Regions from separate parts of the Bradyrhizobium sp. 33ap4 genome, predicted to be linked through region 2. Evidence: riboswitches for the same ligand, from Rfam matches in the RefSeq annotation. Region 2 holds a riboswitch; each other region holds the start of a gene.
What was found. Region 2 has a riboswitch for cobalamin ahead of Q2M23_RS16850 (DUF1636 family protein). Riboswitches for the same ligand answer to the same signal wherever they lie in the genome.

Region 1 (4,524 bases), on a different contig from region 2:
GTCGTTGCCGGTCCAGATGCCTTCGCGGAACACCGCGCGGGTGATCGCCATGCCGCCGCGCAGGGTCACCGTATCGCTGAACTTGAGCGAGGCACTGGTTTCCGAGCCACAGCGGCGGGTGGGGTCGAGGTTGGTGTTGAAGAACAGCACCGGGTTGAAATGGATCTCGTTCTCGAGATCCATCAGATAGACGCTGGTCTGGACCTGAAACAGGTTGGTCTTGACCCGGAAGCCGCCCTCGACATCCTGCGAGGTCTGGGTCTTGAGCTGGAAATTCTGCGGGATCGGGGCGAAGGTCAGCGGATCGAACGACGGTCCGGATGCGACGCGCTCGTCGACATCGGGCGTGCGGAACGCGCGCGCCGCGCGGCCGAACACCGAGAAGGTGTCGGTCAGGCGATGCTCGGCGCCGACATGCAGGGCGTATTGCGTCTCGTTGCTGTCGAGCGGTGCCGCCTGCGTGTCGAACGCGAATGGCGCATTCGGGTCGTAGCGATCGCGCGCCGAGATGCTGGTATTCTGGACGCGCGCGCCGTAGGAGATGTCGGTCGTTGGCAACAGGCCCAGCGTATGTTGCCAATAGCCGGCCACGCTCTGCTGCTCGATATTGTAGATGTGGAACGGGTCGACGCCCTGATAGGCGCCGCGCGCCTCGCGGAAGCTCGAATCGTAATAGTCGATGCCGGTCAGGATCGTCGACGGCACGCCCAGCATCACATTCTTGACGCTGAGCCGCGGCGTCAGCGACCAGGTCTGCAGCGCGGCATCATTGTAGGTCGAAGCGAAGCTGATGGTCGGCATCGTGCCGAAGAAGCCGCTCTGCGTCTCGCGCTGCCGCCAGCCGCCGTCGACGATGAGGTCGACGCCGTTCATCAGCGTCTTGGTGAAGCCGGCGGTGACGCTGGCGGTCTGCTGGTTGGCATAGTCGAAGGGCGTCGCGGCGCCGCGGCGATCGGTGAGCAGCTCGTTCACGCCGATCGACGGATCGACCAGCCGTCCGCCGGGTAGGCCGAGCTTCTGGTCGCTGCCGGTGACGGTCAGGAAGGCGGTGAGATCAGGCGTCGTGTAGTTGATGTTGCCGACGGCGTTGCGCTGGTCGAGCGCATTGTTGACGCGGTAGCCGTCGGACTTGATGCCATTGCCGTAGAACGAGGTGGACCACGGTCCGGAATTGAGCGCTGCGGAGACCGCGGCCATGCGGGTGTTGAACGAGCCAGCTCCGGCCTCGGCCCGCATCGTCGTCGGCGGGCCGCCGACGCCGGTCTTGGTGATGATGTTGACGACGCCGCCCACCGCATTGTCGCCGTAAAGCACCGCGCCGCTGTTGCCGCGCGTGATCTCGATGCGCTCGATCGAATCGAGCGGAATCGTGGTGAGGTCGAAGCCGGCCTTGTCGACGTCGTTGAGGCGGCGGCCGTTGAGCAGGAACAGCGTATTGTCGGTCGCGAATGCGCCGAAGCCGCGCAGGTCGACCGACGTCTTGGCGCCGTTCGGTCCGCCATAGGGCGTTTGCAGCTGCACGCCCGGCACCTGCGCGAGGATCTCGGGTAACGACTGCACCGGCGAATGCGCGATGTCGTCGGCGGTGATCACGGCCGAGGAGGTGCCGACAATGCCGGCGAACTGGCGGCCGCCGGTGCCGCCCGTTCCGGTGGCCACACCGGTCCCTATCGTGCCCGATCCGGCTCCGCTGCCTGTATTGTTGCCTTGCGAGGTGCCCGGCGCCGGGCGTCGCGGCGCCGGCGCTTCGTCAGCGGCCGGCCTGGCGCGCGTGACGTTCTGGTCGCCCGGCTTGGTGACTTCGATCGCCGGCAGCTGATCGGGAGCGGGTGCCTCCTGCGCCCGCGCTGCGGAGACAAGGAATGCCGGCGCGAGCATCGTCGCCGGCGCGATCATCGTCGACGCGAGCAGAAGCGCGCGGCGCCGCCGATGGAAAGGGAAGGAGAACATAAGCAAGGCCTCGGCAACGTCAGTGGCACGTCACCGCGAACCAGTCTCACCATCGTGCTCACAGCATCAGGTGAAGCTCATGCCTGTACTCCCCGACCGGCAGCATCGCGTGTGACCACGGCTGACGGCAGGTCTCCTGGCTCGCGGGTCGTTACCCTTCGTCGCCTTCCCAGGACCGAGATTCCCAGTGGCCTGTGACGAAGGATTCACCGCATACAGTTGCGGGGGCAGCCGCGGCGTTGGGGAAGTTTCCCCGTACCGCATTCCCTTTTCATCTCATGAAAGAACCGTCATGTTCATCTAGGGTTCGGCCGGGTAGCAAAGTCAATCCGGCGGAAGTCGGGCGGCGGCCGCGCGGCCACGGTTTTTGTCGAGTGTCGCTTGTCTGCCACGGCGATCGCTGTAAGAGCATGGATCCGATGAGCGTGCAGGATTTTGCCTTGGCGGCCGAGGTCGCGGCGCGGCGCCGGTGGGGCGCCACGGCGGCGCTGCTCGCGCTCGTGGTCCTGTTGTGCGTGCTCTCGCTCGGCATCGGGCCGGTGCGGCTGTCGCCGCTCGCGGTGGTCGAGGCGCTGTTCGGCGGCAGCAGCGATGTGGCGCAGGTGATCGTGCGCGAGATCCGCCTGCCGCGCACCATCCTGGCATTTGCGATCGGCGGCATTCTCGGGCTGTCCGGTGCGGCGCTGCAAGGGCTGCTGCGCAATCCGCTGGCCTCGCCGTCGCTATTCGGCGCGCCGCAATCGGCGGCGTTCGGCGCGGTGCTGGTGATCGCGCTGGGCCTCGCCGATGTGCGCTCCTACGCGCTGCCGGTGGTGGCGATCATCGCCGCGTTCGGCTCGGTGTTCGCGCTGCTTGCGATCGCCGGCCGCAATGCCGGGCTGTTGATCCTGATCCTCGCTGGGCTCGCGATCTCGAGCTTTGCGGGAGCCGCGACCGCACTGGTGATGAATCTCTCGAGCAATCCGTTTGTGGTGCTGGAGATCGCGTTCTGGCTGCTCGGCTCGCTGGAGGACCGCAGCTTCCAGCACGTGGCGCTGGCGCTGCCCTTCATCGTCGCGGGCGCCGCCATCCTGCTCAGCCAGGCGAGCGCCTTCCGCGCGCTGACGCTTGGCGAGGAGGCGGCGCAGAGCCTCGGCGTCGACGTCGGGCGGTTGCGGCTCTTCGTGATCACGGGCGTGGCGCTCGGCGTCGGCGGCGCGGTCGCAGTCACCGGCACGATCGGTTTCATCGGCCTCGTCGCGCCGCATCTGATGCGTCCCGTGATCGGTCACGATCCGGCGCGGCTCTTGGTGCCGAGCGCGCTCACCGGCTCGGCGCTGCTGCTCGCCGCCGACATCGCGGTGCGCATCATTCCTTCAACCTCGGACATCAAGGTCGGCGTGCTGACCTCGATCATCGGCGTGCCGTTCTTCCTCTATCTGATCATGCGCGAGCGCCGCGCGCTCGGCGGAGGCGTGGCATGACGCTGCTCTCCGCCGCGGCGCTCAATGCCTCGCTCGGCAGCCGCAAGGTGCTGCACGATGTCTCGCTGTCGCTGCCGTCGGGCCATCTGGTCGCGCTGGTCGGCCCGAACGGCGCCGGCAAGACCACGCTGCTGCGTGCACTGGCCGGGCTGATTTCGTCGGGCGGCGAGATCCGGATCGGCGGCGATCCGCTGGCGTCGCTGCCGCTGCGCGAGCGCGCGAAGCGTTTCGCCTATCTGCCGCAGGGGCACATGGTGCACTGGCCGCTGCCGGCGCGCGACATCGTCGCGCTCGGCCGCTATCCGCACGGCGCGACCGATCCGGCGCGGCTGTCGCAGACGGATATGGAGGCGGTGCTGCGCGCGATGCAGGCGGTCGACGTCACTGAGTTCAGCGATCGCCGCGTCACCGAACTCTCCGGCGGCGAGCGCAGCCGCGTCGCGCTGGCCCGGGTGCTCGCGGTGGAGGCGCCGGTGATCCTCGCCGACGAGCCGACCGCCTCGCTCGATCCACGCCACCAGATCGACGTGATGCAGAAGCTGCGCAACGTCGCCGATGCCGGTGTGCTGGTGATCGTGGTGACGCATGACCTGGGACTCGCCGCGCGCTTCGCCGATCATGTGCTGGTGCTCGCGGAGGGGCGGCTGGCAGCGCAAGGCGCGCCTGTCGAGGCACTGTCGGAGAGCGTCCTCGCCAGCGTGTTCCGGGTCAGCGCCTATCGCGCCGAATTTCAGCGCGAAGCCGTCATCGTGCCGTGGGCGGACGTCTGATGTGGCCACGGCCTCACCACAAGCTCAGTTCACCTCTCCCGCTTACGGGGGAGGTCGCTGCGCTCGACGAGCGCAGCGGGTGGGGGCTCTCTCCACGATATGGCTCGCGGCGAAACCCCCACCCCAACCCTCCCCCGCAAGCGGGAGAGGGGGCGCACCTTCAGCGTGGCAGCCATCTCGCTTCGCTTCATCTTGGAGCGGTGGTCGCCATAGTGCTGTGGCTTATTTCCGCCGGTGCCGCGTTCGCCGCCGGACCGCGCATCGTCTCGATGAATGTCTGCAGCGACCAGCTCGTGCTGTCGCTGGCCGACCCGGATCAGATCATCGGCCTCAGCCGCTTC
Region 2 (4,524 bases):
AGCGCATTGCGCAAACTGAGCGCGCAGCCAATCCGCCACGCCCGCCGCCTTCAGCGAGGTGACGAACACACCGTGGGCATCAAAGCCCCTCTCACGCAATGCATCGATCAATGCATCGACCGGCGCCGTATCGCCTGCCGCGAGGTAGGAACGATAGAACGTCACCAGCACGCGCGGCCGGCCGTCCGGTGCCGGCAACGCCGCGATGGCACCGCGCTGGGAATCGTAGACGCCGATCTCGGGAAGATCGATCTCGCCGACCACGGGTCCGGCATAAAGTCCGGACGCCAGCGCCAGTTGCGCGATCACGGCCTGCGCCGCAACGGGGCCGCCCTTGTCGCACAGCACCTTCAGACGGCGCAGCGTCGAGACCGGCAAGGTCGAGAACTCATCCAGCCGCAGATCGTCGCGGCCATCGGCCGGCAGCACGACCAGGGCGATGCCGCGCTCCTTCGCCAGCCGATGCACCGCGGCCAGCCCGTATGACCAATAGGGCTCGCCGCCGATCAGCCGCACCAGAATGCCGCGGGCGTGCGAGAGCGTCCGCTCGATATAGGTATCGACCGACAGCGGATGGCGCAGCTCCGCGAGATTGGCGAGCCGCAGCGACGGCAGCGCAGCACGGCCCCGCCGCCAGCCGGCCGCGAAGGCAGCAAGATCGCTGTCGGAAAACGACAACACCACGAGATCGGCCGGATCCTGGCCGAGGTCCCTTGGCGTCGCGGTCTCCTCAAGGCCGCGGCTCTCGCGGAAGACGACGTGCATCAGACACCAAGCCGTGCCCTGATCGCGGCTTCATCGATGTCGGCATGTTCGCCGATCACGACGAGCTTCGACCGCCGCGCCCGGGCACCCCAGGGCATGTCGAACTGATGCCGCACCCGCTCGCCGACCGATTGCACCAACAGCCGCATCGGCTTGCCTTCGACCGCGATGTAGCCCTTGGCGCGCAGCACGTTCTGCTCGCGCGCCAGCCCCTTGATCGAGGCGACCAGCGCGTCGACATCCGAAACTTCCGGAAGATCGATCACGACGGAATTGAAATCGTCGTGCTCGTGTTCCTCCTCGCCATCGTGATGCGACGGCCGCGCCGCGAGATCGCTTTCCGCCGCCGCCCCGAGCCCGAGGATCACGCGCGCGTCGATCGTGCCGTCGACGACGGGCAACATCGGCACCTCGCGCGGCATCTCGGCCGCGATCACCTCTTTCGCTGCCTTGATCCCCTCCGCCCCCGCGAGGTCCGCCTTGGTCAGCAGCACGATATCGGCACATGCGATCTGGTCCTCGAACACTTCCGACAGCGGCGTCTCGTGGTCGAGATTGTCGTCCGCCGCACGCTGCGCATCCACCGCGGCCGGATCAGGCGCAAAACGGCCGGCGGCGACGGCCTCGGCGTCGGCGAGCGCGATCACGCCGTCGACCGTGATCCGCGAACGGATCTCCGGCCAGTCGAACGCTTTCAGCAGCGGCTTCGGCAGCGCGAGCCCGGAAGTTTCGATCACGATGTGATCGGGCTTCACGTTCCGCGCCAGCAACTGCTCCATCGCCGGGATGAAATCATCGGCGACGGTGCAGCAGATACAGCCATTGGCGAGTTCGACGATGTTCTCGGCCGGACAATTGGCGTCGGCGCACGACTTCAGGATGTCGCCGTCGACGCCTTCGCTGCCGAATTCGTTGACCAGCACCGCGAGCTTCTTGCCGTTGGCATTGCGGATCAGATGCTGGATCAGCGTCGTCTTGCCGGAGCCGAGAAAGCCGGTCACGACGGTGACCGGAATTTTGGCGAGCGTGGTCATTCTGCGGCCTCCGGCACGACGGGAAGAGGTGGAATGCGGGCGAGCGATTGCTTGCGGAAGATTTCCGGACGGCTGCGCCACGGCACGATGCCGTCGGGCGCCGCCGCATAGGCGGAGGCACCGGCGATCACATCCGCGGCATTATCAGCGGACAGTCGGCCGTAGACATAGGACCACCGCCCCGGCGCGCTGAGCGCGACCGAGCAACCCTGGCTGCAGGCCGACAGGCATGCGACGGGAACCAGATTGACGTCATCAGGCACGCCGGCCTCGACAAGCGCGGCATGCAGGCGTGCACCGGGCGCGAGCTCACCTTCCGCCGGCGTCTGGCCGGCGCGGCAGGTGATGCAGACATGAAGTGTAACGCTCATCGCCCTTCCTGGATTGACAGCGGGAAGCGATGAGGCACACGAACCGATTTTGGACAGGTTCGTTCCCCGTCGCGGAACACCCCGTCCGCCGGTTTCACAACATGCTGCGTTGGCAGGTCTCCCGGCTTGCGGAGCAGGTTTTACCCTTCGATGCCCACCTTCCCGACTCCGTATGGAATCAGTGGCTTGGGCATCTCTCCGGTCACGGTCGCGGGGGCGGCTGCGCTTCGGGCCCGATTTAGCGGAGCCCTATCGCATTCCCTCTTCGCCTGTCGTAGGACAGGAACCGACGCGGGACCACCATTCGTCCAAGCCTCGCACTTGTCAAGCCGAAGGAATGTGATGACTTCTGATGGAAAGGGCGCTGAAGACGGCGCCGTCGGCACCGATCTTTCGCCGGATGCGCGCCACGCGGACAAGATGGCGAAAAAGAAGGCCGCCCGCGACCGCATCATGGCGACCAAGAGCGGTGAAAAGGGCCTGATCATCGTCCATACCGGCGCCGGCAAAGGAAAATCGTCCTCCGCGTTCGGCATGATTGTGCGCTGTGTGGCGCACGGCTTTCCCTGCGCCGTGGTGCAGTTCATCAAGGGCGCCTGGGATACCGGCGAGCGCCGCCTGCTCACCGGGCATTTCGGCGATCTCTGTCAATTCCACGCAATGGGCGAAGGCTTTACCTGGGAGACGCAGGATCGCGCCCGCGACATCGCGGCAGCGCAAGCCGGCTGGGAAAAGGCCAAGCAGCTGATCGCAGACCCGAGCCTGCGCATGGTCGTGCTCGACGAGATCAACATCGCGCTACGCTACGATTACCTTGCGATCGCCGATGTCGTCGACTTCCTGACCACGTCGAAGCCGCCGATGACCCATGTCGTGCTCACCGGGCGCAACGCCAAGGAGGAGCTAATCGAGATTGCCGATCTCGTCACCGAGATGACGCTGGTAAAGCATCCGTTCCGCTCCGGCATCAAGGCCCAGCCGGGCGTCGAGTTCTGACGGGCATCACGATGGCGCGCGCATTGATGATCCAGGGAGCCGGCTCGGACGTGGGCAAATCGCTCATCGTCGCCGGCCTCGCCCGCGCCGCGAGACGGCGCGGCCTGCGCGTGCTGCCGTTCAAGCCGCAGAACATGTCGAACAACGCCGCCGTGACCGTCGATGGCGGCGAGATCGGCCGCGCACAGGCGTTGCAGGCGCTCGCCGCCGGCGTCGAGCCGCACACCGACATGAACCCGGTGCTGCTGAAGCCCGAGACCGATGTCGGCGCCCAGGTCATCGTGCACGGCAAACGGATCGCCACCGCACGCGCGCGCGAATATGCCGGCATGAAACCATCGCTGACGGGCGCGGTGCTGGAGAGTTTTGCGCGCCTGAAGCAGCGCGCCGATCTGGTGCTGGTCGAGGGCGCCGGCAGTCCCGCCGAGGTCAACTTACGCAAAGCCGATATCGCCAATATGGGATTTGCGCGCAAAGCAGACGTGCCCGTGGTGCTGGTCGGCGACATCGACCGCGGCGGCGTGATCGCGCAGCTCGTCGGCATCAAGATGGTGATCGACCCTGATGATGCCGCGATGATCCAAGGCTTTGTCATCAACAAATTCCGCGGCGATCCGACATTGTTCGACGACGGCTATCGCCTGATCGAAGAACGCACGGCGTGGCGCGGCTTTGGCGTGCTGCCCTGGTTCGTCCGCGCCGGCGAACTTCCGGCCGAAGATGCGCTCGGGCTCGGCGAGGCGCGCAAGCCCGGCCAGTGCAAGATCGCGTTCCTTGCGCTGTCGCGGATTGCCAATTTCGACGACCTCGATCCGCTGAAGCTCGAGCCCGGCGTCGATCTCGTGATGGTACGTCCGGGCGAAGCCATCCCGGGTGATGCGAAGCTCGTCATCCTGCCCGGCTCGAAATCGACCCGCGGCGATCTCGCCTTCCTGCGCGCGCAGGGCTGGGACATCGACCTCCTCGCGCATCATCGCCGCGGCGGCCATGTCCTCGGCCTGTGCGGCGGATACCAGATGCTTGGACACAGCGTCGCCGACCCCGATGGGATCGAAGGTCCTGCCGGCGAAACGCGCGGGCTCGGGCTGCTCGATGTCGCAACCACCATGACCGAACAGAAGACGCTGACGCGCTCCAGCGCGGTGCATGCCGCGACCAGCCAGCCGATCAGCGCCTATGAAATCCATATCGGGCGCACCGACGGGCCGGATCGCGCGCGGCCCTTTGCATCACTCGACGGTACGGCTGAGGGCGCGGTCTCCGCAGACGGGCGCGTTCACGGCAGCTATCTGCACGGCCTGTTCGCCTCGGACGAATTTCGCAAGGCGTTCCTTGCACAGCTCGACATCCCCGCGGCG
Region 3 (4,524 bases), on a different contig from region 2:
CCGCCGATCAGGCCGGCGATGTGATGCCAGGCCATCCAGCCGCGATAGGGCGAGATGGCGCCATCAGCGTAGCGGCGCATCAGCCGCAGGCGGAGGACGCCGATCCAGAAGCCGGTGACCGCGACGACGAGGCAGATGCCGGAGATCCACAACACCACGTCGCGCCACAGCGAACCGTCCTTGCGCAACACGGTCGGATAGATCCAGTGCGGGATCGAGCCGAGCCAATTCCAGATCCGCTCGCAACGTGTGGTGTCGAGCGCGATCTCGCCGGTGCGCGAGGAAACATAGAGCTCGGTGCCATCGGCGTCACCGAGGCCGATCAGATAGAGCGGCCGCAACGGATCGAAGCGCGACGTGACTGACCATTGGTCGCGCGTGATCGTTTCGATCAAGCGAGGCTGCAAGGCATGCGGATGATGAGCGGCAATGGCCAGCGCCTGGTCCGGCGTGATCCGGTCAATCACGCTGCCGTCGGTCGCCGAAATGGTGATCGTCCCTCCCTTCCAGCCGGTCACCCGATAGACGGGCGTGTCGTCCATCATCGAAAGCCGCAGGTCACGCGGATAACGCTCGACACCTGCGATCGCCATCGCGCGATCAGGCGTGACCCGCACCTTGCTCCAGGGAATGACAGGAAGCGCGGCGAGGCGCTCGCTGTCGGTAAGGCGCGGAAAGGCCACGTACATCATGACGAGGCCGGAGATGAACCACATCGCGAACAGGAGACACGTCGCAATGCCGATCCAGCGATGGACGATATAGAGCCACCGCCGCCCGCGCCGGATCAGAGCGTTGCGCATGGTCAGAACTTCACGTTGACGGACAATTCGGCGGTACGCGGCACACCGAGCAGCCACTGCCCGGTGCCGTTCGAGGTCACCGCGTAAGGCTTGTCGAACAGATTGTAGAGGCGGAACGCGACCGTGGTGCGGTCGTCCGGCTTCCACCTGACGCCGCCATTGACCACGTTGTAGCCCGGCCGCAGCTGGGTGTTGGCAAGATCGGAGTACATCGCACCGACGATCTGCACGCCGCCATAGACCGACCAGTTGGGCGCGAAATCCCAGGTCAGCCAGACATTCGAGACCTGCTGCGGCACGTTGACCGGGACATTGCCGTTGAAGCTGACGATCTTGCCGCCGACCACCTGGCTGTTGTTGTCGTATCTGGCGCGCAACAGCGCAAGATTGGCGTCGACGCGCCAGCCGTCGTTCAGCGCGAGCCCGATCGATCCTTCGACCCCGCGGGATGATTGCTGGCCGATCTGCAATGCCACGCCGCCGGTAGGGTTGCCGGGATCGGGAATCGTGAGCCCGGTCTTGACGATCTCGTAGGCGGCCAGCGTCCACTCGCCGCGGCCGCCCCAGAACGACTGCTTGACCCCGATCTCGGTCTGCTTGCCGGTCGCAAGCTGGAATGTCTTCTGCGTGGTCGACAGTGAGATCAGATTGCTGACCGGATCGACGCCGACCGCGTACTGGCCATAGAACGCGAGGTTCTTGATCGGCTCGTAGACGAGGCCCGCGCGCCAGCTAGTGCCCGATAGCGTCGTCTCAAAACTGTTTGCCGGCGTCTTGTAGTCGGTGCGGTCCACTTCGGGGCGATCATACCTGACCCCGGTCACCAGCGACAACTGATCGGTCAGCGAGAGCCGATCCTCGGCGAACAGCGCGTATTGATTGACGATCGCGTTGAAGCCCGGCGTGGTCGCCGTCGTCGTGGCGAAGAACGATCCGGGATCGAACACATAAGGATTGACCGAGGACGCGCCGCCATAGGGCGAGTTGTTGGTATGGGTGAAGTCGATCCGGTTGACGTCGAACCCGGCGACGACCTGGTTCGCAAGGCCGAACACGTGGCCGCTGAAGGTCGTATCCATCCGGTTGCCGAGCTGCTTCTGGTCGTGGAATATCTCGATATAGCTCGTGCGATCGATCAGCTGGGTCTTCGGATTCCAGGTGTAGTTCTCGATGTCGCGCCAGTGCCGCTCGCTGGTCAGATAATACAGCGTGTTGTTGACCTTGATGCCGTCGGCGACGTCCCACTCGGTCTTGAACTGGGTCCAGCTGTCCTGATAGCGGATCGCGCTGTCCAATGCGTTGTAGTTCTTGAAGCGCAGCGCATCCTGGATCGAGCCGTTGATCAGCGGCGTGCCGAAATAGCGCGACGGGCTGCGGTCGCCGTAGTCCTCCGACAGCGTGAAGGCCAGATTGTCCGACGCCTGCACCCGCACGGCAGCGGAGACCACCGCGTTCGAGGTCTTGTCGCGATCGAGCCAGCTGTCCGACATGTTGCCGGTGGCGTTGATGCGGTACGACACATTGGGATTGATCGGACCGGTGCTGTCCACCGAGAGCCGCCGCGTCATGTTGCTGTCGAGCGAAACCTCGGCCTCGTTATAGGGCGTGCTCTGCGGCTTCTTCGGAATCACGTTGATGACGCCGCCGATCGCGCCTTCGCCGTACAGCACCGAGGCCGGGCCGCGCAGCACTTCGATGCGCTGCGTCGACCAGGTGTCGTAGGGGAACGTCAGCGTGCCGGAGCCGATATAGAAGCGCGTGCCGTCATACAGCGTCATCACCGAGTTGCTGCCGGCAAAGCCGCGGGTGCTGAACGACAGGCCGCCGTTGCCTGGCGCCGGCGTTGCGACGAACCCGGCCGCGTCCTGGGTGACGGCATCGAGCACATTATGCTGGCCGCGTTCAGCGATGGTCTGCGCCGTGATGATCTCGACGCTGGCCGGCGTCTGCAGCGGCGTCAGGTTGAGACGACTGCCGGTGCCGCCCTGCGTGGTGGCATTGAGCGTCGGCGATGCCGTCCCTGGTGTGCCCGACGAAGCCGCGCGCGACGTGCTGCCGGCTGCGGCGGCCGTCGCGGGCCTCGGCCGTGGCCGCGCCGCGGCGGCCGTGTCACGACTGCGCGCCGCAGGCTTCGGCTTTGCCGCAGCCGAGGGCGCGACCTCGATCGGATCGAGCCTGGTTGGTGGCGGCGTTTGTGCCGAGCCTTCGGCCGGCAACAGCAGCGATGACAGGGAGCAGAGAAGACCGAGGCGCCATTTGCGCGCAACGGGAGAGGACGGAGACATGAAAGGACTCGCGGTAACGTGGCACGTCACCGCGAACGCGGATGGCGCATTGCCGAAAAGGCAGTGCTCCGATCCCACCAGGACGCCCCCGCCCGATGTGCTCGCGTGTGACCACGACTGACGGCAGGTCTCCTGGCTCACGGGTCATCGCCTGTCGACGCCTTCCCGGGCCGATGGCCCAGTGGCAAATTGACGAAAGGCTCGCCGTTTACAGTTGCGGGGACAGCTGCGGCATTGGGGTTACCCTCGCACCGCATTCCCTTTTGATCCCCGAAGGGAACCGTCGGCAAAAACGATAGGTGGTGCCGGCAGGGCTGTCAATTCGATGATCGTCGCACACATGCTTTGCGAGATGCTGCTGCGGCGATGACACAGCGACGTCGAGGGCTGACGCCGAAAGGCAACCCGTCATCCTGAGGAGCGCGGCACGCGCGTCTCGAAGGATGCACGGCCCGGCTGGTGGCCGATTCATCCTTCGAGACGCCGCTTCCCTCGCACCTCAGTATGACGGGAAACGTAGGTTCGCGTCACTGAGCCTCGACGCATCCCTGCATCACCTCATCAATCTCCGCGCGCGACAGCGCACCCATCTCGGCGATGAACACGATGCGCGTGCGCGGCACGCCGGGCGACGGCACGCCGCTCGCAGCCAGGGTCGCGCGGCCGCCGGCGAGTTGAAGCACGGTCAGCCGCCCGGGCTGCTCCACCGTCTCGAACAATCCCTTCGCCCGCGCCAGCTTCGGCGCCAGTCTGCCGATCGCCTGCTGCAAGCGCGGCAGCACGACGGGCCGCTCCGAGGTCCAGCTCAGCGTCTCGAAGCGATCGGACGCCGGCCGTCGCGGCGCGGTCTCGCGCGGAGCCGGCACATGATCGAGGTCCGCCGGGAACAGCAGCGCGGCCGGCACCTCGCCATGCAAGGCATCGACCACCACGGCCGCCGGACGCACCGCGCGCACGGCGTCGCGGATCGCGGCGCACGCAGCGGCGTCAGTCAGATCGACCTTGCTCAGCGCCACCACGTCCGCCGCCCGGAGCTGCGAGCGCAGCAGCGCATCGTTCAGCATCGCCGCAGGCTGCGTCGCGTCGACCACGCACAGCACGGTCTCCAGCGGCGCCTCCTTCCAGATCACGGGATCCATCAGGTTGCGCACGATATCGGCGGGATCGGCGATCCCGCTTGTCTCGATCACGATGAATTCGGGACGCGGATCACGCCGCAGCAACGTGGCGAGCGTGCGCAGCAGGTCGCCCTCCAGCGTGCAGCAGATGCAGCCATTGCTCAGGCTGACCACGCCGTCGCTGGCGCCGGCGATCAGCTCGGCGTCGATATTGATCGCACCGAAATCGTTGACCACGGCGGCGATGCGCCGCCCTTGCGCATGCGCCAGCAGATGGTTGACGACCGTGGTCTTGCCCGCCCCGAGGAAGCCCGCGAC
Region 4 (4,524 bases), on a different contig from region 2:
AGATGGGGCACTGGTTTCGCGCTCGATGATCATCAGGTGACGAAGGCTCGGATGATCATCAGGTGACGAAGGCTCGTCAGCTTTCGGTCAGCTTGCGTTTCTAGGGTGCTGGCCCATTCGCGCTCACGACGGTGCCAATCTCATCACGTGACAAAACGGTTCTTCTCATGTTGCCTGCCGTTGCCTCGATCTCTCTCAACCCGGCTGAATGGTTCTCCAGCGGCTGTTTATCGGTGCGGGACCAGTTTCATGATAGTCTTGCGCAGGCAGCTTCGAAGCAAGGTGCAGCTTCGTTGGTGGCCGACCGCCTGGCATCCGGCAGGTAAACCGGAAGGTGGGGATCATTTCGATTCGGCCTTGACGAACCTGTGGGATGTTGACGATCGCGTCATTCAGGTTTCGCTCATCTCCAAGGGCGCCGGCGCCGTCAGCTTATCTCTGAATAAGCTTCTATCGGTGGGCTGAGCGGGCTGATGGTTTCTTCGCACAACAGCAGGATCGTTCGCGCCGCGACGCGCAGAGGGGGGTGATGCGCTTGTTCACTTGCCGCTTCTGTTGCCGCATCGGCGGATGTAAGGGCCTACACCCTATATAACCAAAGTGCAGGCGGGTACGAAGGCAACAGCCGTCGAGCTGCTTGCAAATGAGAGGAGACATTGCGTTGCGGATAGATTTCTCGCGCATCAATCGGTCTAAAGCTGCATTCCACGATATTTATGCTTCGGATGATCCGAGGGCATATTTCTCGGTCCTCGGAGACCTGGATTATATGATACCGGACGTGGCTGAGCCGGTTGTGCGCCAAATACTGGCAGCGAAAGCTTCGGCCACCGGCCTCAAGCCCGTCGTGCTCGATGTTGGTTGTTCGTACGGCATCAATGCAGCGGTGCATCGCTTTCCGCTGACCTTCGCGGGCTTGCGTCACCGCTACGCCCGGCGTGAGATGAGAGCGATCAGCTCTGAGACATTGGTGAGTCTCGATCGCAGTTTCTATGCAGCCTGGCCTGATGTCGGGTTGGCACGCTTTATCGGCCTCGATGTGTCGGCCCGGGCGGTCAGCTATGCGAAGAGTGTTGGCCTTTTAGAGCAGGGCATTGTCGCTGACCTTGAAAAGGAGGCGCTATCGATGGACAGCGCGCGCATTCTCCGCTCCGTGGATGTTATCATGTCGACCGGATGCATCGGCTACGTTACCGAGAAGACGTTCAGCGAGATTCTCGATGCGGCAGAGAAGCAACCATGGATTATCTCCTTCGTGCTACGAATGTTCCCATTTGAATCGCTCGCCGCGACGTTCGCAAACCGTGGTCTTGTGACAGAACGTCTTGCCGGCGCAACGTTTATCCAGCGTCGCTTTCGCGATGCTGAAGAATTTGAGAGCTGTTTGGCCAGCTTGGCGGCCCTTGGCGTGGATGCCACCGGCCTCGAATCGGAAGGGCTGTTTCACGCCGATCTGATCTTGTCTCGCCCCGAGGCGGATGCGCGCGCCACGCCTCTGGAAGACATTGTCACTGTCGCCAGCGGCAGGGGACGGCCGATCGGACCCCGTTACGTTCATGTTGAAAGTAAGGAGGGCTTGCAGGTCGCGCTGGAGCCGTGACAGGCGTGGGACCACTGTGCAGCGCGAGTCTGTTCGGGGCTGGATGCGAGGCCATTCCGGTCGACGGCGCGCCAGAGCCGATGTTGTTCGCCCGCGAGTGGATAACGAATTCGTCCAGATGCCATTTGTCGCGGCGAGCAGGAGCGCTGCGATTCAAATCAAGCGTCTGGCCGAATTGCTCCTCTACTGACGCGCCGTTTCTTAGATTCCATCAATGCGACGTGCGAGCCAGGAATTTCCTCGACCTTTGCGCAGGCTTGACGGAAACCGGTGCTGCAGCCCAACGGCATATCCAATCACCTGCAGCAGAAGCCGACAGCGGCGACAAAGTCGTCCGGGCTTCGGTATATTTTTGCGTTTTAATCTGGACGTCTCCAGTTGACGAATCCCGGCGAGTAGTGCCTATGTCTAGTCAGTCACGGTCTTCTGGCCCCAACATTTTGTAGGTCGGAAGCTAAGAGGGAACCCGGTGCGCCGAACGGCTACTCCGGGGCTGCCCCCGCAACTGTAAGCGGCGAGCGGTTGTCATCATGGTCACTGGCGCAGCACAGCGCCGGGAAGGCCGACAGCCGCGGCGACCCGCGAGCCAGGAGACCTGCCGCGACTGAACGAAAGTCCTCGGGCGGGGTGCCCCGTTGGGTCGCTTGCAGCCGGAGACGTTTGACCGGTTTCCTCGCAAGTCATCCGCGCAGTTCCCCCGCCTAACATCGCGGGGTTGCCGATGTCGCCGTCTTACGATTTCGATCAGCATGGTCATCTCATTGAGGAGCCGGCGCGCGTGAGGTCGCAGCCATTGCAGGCAGAGCCCAGCGCGCCTGAGTTGTGTCTTGTGCCGCCGCCGTCGCCGGCCCCGCTGCCGTACCCCCTTGCGCCATCGCCAAAGCCGGCCGATCTCAAGCTCGATCGGACGCGCGACGACCTGTTGACGCCGTTCGGCAAGCTGACGCTGAGCGACCGTTATCTGCTCGCCGGCGAAATGATCCAGGACATGTTCGCGCGGGTGTCTTGCGCCTTCGCGGATGATGTTGCGCATGCCCAACGTCTCTACGATGGGATGTCTCGGCTGTGGTTCATGCCAGCCACACCGGTGCTCTCCAACGGCGGCACGACGCGCGGCCTGCCGATTTCCTGCTTCCTTAACTCGGTGTCGGACTCGCTCGAAGGCATCGTGGGCACCTGGAACGAGAACGTATGGCTTGCCTCTAACGGTGGCGGCATCGGCACCTACTGGGGCAATGTTCGCTCGATCGGCGAGCAGGTGAAGGGCGGCGTTACCTCAGGCATCATCCCGTTCATCCACGTCATGGACGGCCTGACGTTGGCGATCAGCCAGGGCTCGTTGCGGCGCGGCTCGGCTGCGGTCTATCTCGATATCCACCATCCCGAGATCGAGGAGTTCCTCGAGATCCGCAAGGCGTCCGGCGACTTCAACCGCAAGAGTCTCAACCTGCATCACGGCATCAACGTCACCGATGAGTTCATGCATGCCGTAGGCGCCGGCACTGCGTTCGCTCTGCGCAGTCCGAAGACCAAGGACGTTATCCGCGAAATCGACGCCCGCCAGCTGTGGCAACGCATCCTGGAGAACCGGCTGCAGACGGGGGAGCCTTATCTCTTGTTCATCGACACGGTGAACCGCGCGCTCCCTAAGCACCAGCGCGAGCTCGGCCTCAAGGTCTCAACGTCCAACCTGTGCAGCGAAATTACCCTGCCGACCGGCATCGATCATCGCGACGAGGAGCGTACCGCGGTGTGCTGCCTGTCGTCGCTCAACCTCGAGACCTGGGACCAGTGGAACGAGGAGCCTGGCTTCATCGAGGACGTCATGCGCTTCCTCGACAACGTGCTGACCCACTTCATCACGGTGGCGCCGGGCGTCATGAAGCGTGCCCGCTACGCCGCCTTGCGTGAGCGTTCCGTCGGCCTTGGCGTCATGGGCTTCCACTCGTTCCTGCAGGCCAAGAGCATTCTGATGGAAAGCGTCGTGGCCAAGTCGTTCAATCTGAACATGTTCCGGAAAATCCGTCGCGATGCTGATGCGGCATCCGTGACGCTCGCGCGCGAGCGGGGGCCGTGCCCGGATGCCCTGGAACGAGGCGTGATGGCCCGCTTCAGCCATAAGATCGCGATCGCGCCGACCGCCTCGATAAGCATTATCTGCGGCGGCACCAGCGCTTGCGTAGAACCGATCCCGGCCAACATCTACACCCATAAGACCTTGTCCGGCGCCATCTCGGTGCGTAATAGGCATCTCGCCAAGCTGCTGGCCGCCAAGGGCGCCAATACTTCGGCGATCTGGCAGTCGATCATCGCCCACGAGGGTTCGGTCGCCCATCTCGACATCCTCTCGGAAATCGAGAAAGCGGTCTTTCGCACCGCCTTCGAGATCGACCAGCGCTGGATCGTCGAACTTGCCGCCGACCGCGCCGCGTTCATCTGCCAGAGCCAGTCGGTCAACCTCTATCTGCCAGCTGACGTCGATAAATGGGATCTTCACATGCTGCACTGGACGGCATGGAAGCGGGGGGTGAAGAGCCTCTACTACTGCCGTTCAAAATCTATTTCGCGCGCGGCGTTCGCCGGCGCCATCGCCGATGACGACAAGGCTGCGCCGCCGCAACCATCGCAGCAGCGCACCGACTATGAGGAGTGCCTCGCATGTCAGTGATCGATCTCTCGTCCGTCGATCCGCGTGCGCTGATCGGCAAGCAGCGCGTCGGCCTCCTCGACTCGACCGGCAGCTACGACGTCGATCGCTACGCCTGGGCTTACGAGTTCTGGAAGCGCCAGCAGCAGACTCATTGGATGGGAGAGGAGGTGCCGCTCGGGGCAGACCTCAAGGACTGGGCGTCGGACCGCGTCACCGACAGCGAACGTGCGCTGCTCACCCAGATCTTCCGTTTCTTCACTCAATCGGACGTCGA

Region 1: it holds a riboswitch for cobalamin, as region 2 does, so the genes downstream of both, Q2M23_RS35925 (TonB-dependent receptor) here and Q2M23_RS16850 (DUF1636 family protein) in region 2, are expected to answer to the same signal.
Region 3: it holds a riboswitch for cobalamin, as region 2 does, so the genes downstream of both, Q2M23_RS31425 (TonB-dependent receptor) here and Q2M23_RS16850 (DUF1636 family protein) in region 2, are expected to answer to the same signal.
Region 4: it holds a riboswitch for cobalamin, as region 2 does, so the genes downstream of both, Q2M23_RS29280 (ribonucleoside-diphosphate reductase subunit alpha) here and Q2M23_RS16850 (DUF1636 family protein) in region 2, are expected to answer to the same signal.

The regions. Positions count from the first base shown of each region.
Region 1 is NZ_JAUMTJ010000066.1:12,366-16,889, reverse strand. It holds gene Q2M23_RS35925 (TonB-dependent receptor) at 1-1,950, opposite strand, end outside; cobalamin riboswitch at 2,059-2,257, opposite strand; gene Q2M23_RS35920 (FecCD family ABC transporter permease) at 2,370-3,413, shown strand; gene Q2M23_RS35915 (ABC transporter ATP-binding protein) at 3,410-4,183, shown strand; gene Q2M23_RS35910 (ABC transporter substrate-binding protein) at 4,453-4,524, shown strand, end outside.
Region 2 is NZ_JAUMTJ010000019.1:132,537-137,060, forward strand. It holds gene cobN (cobaltochelatase subunit CobN) at 1-765, opposite strand, end outside; gene cobW (cobalamin biosynthesis protein CobW) at 765-1,799, opposite strand; gene Q2M23_RS16850 (DUF1636 family protein) at 1,796-2,170, opposite strand; cobalamin riboswitch at 2,264-2,476, opposite strand; gene cobO (cob(I)yrinic acid a,c-diamide adenosyltransferase) at 2,513-3,166, shown strand; gene Q2M23_RS16860 (cobyric acid synthase) at 3,178-4,524, shown strand, end outside.
Region 3 is NZ_JAUMTJ010000050.1:30,499-35,022, reverse strand. It holds gene Q2M23_RS31430 (PepSY domain-containing protein) at 1-803, opposite strand, end outside; gene Q2M23_RS31425 (TonB-dependent receptor) at 806-3,088, opposite strand; cobalamin riboswitch at 3,193-3,388, opposite strand; gene Q2M23_RS31420 (CobW family GTP-binding protein) at 3,616-4,524, opposite strand, start outside.
Region 4 is NZ_JAUMTJ010000044.1:10,133-14,656, forward strand. It holds gene Q2M23_RS29270 (nodulation protein NolB) at 250-465, shown strand; gene Q2M23_RS29275 (class I SAM-dependent methyltransferase) at 644-1,600, shown strand; cobalamin riboswitch at 2,003-2,218, shown strand; gene Q2M23_RS29280 (ribonucleoside-diphosphate reductase subunit alpha) at 2,379-4,268, shown strand; gene Q2M23_RS29285 (ribonucleotide-diphosphate reductase subunit beta) at 4,259-4,524, shown strand, end outside.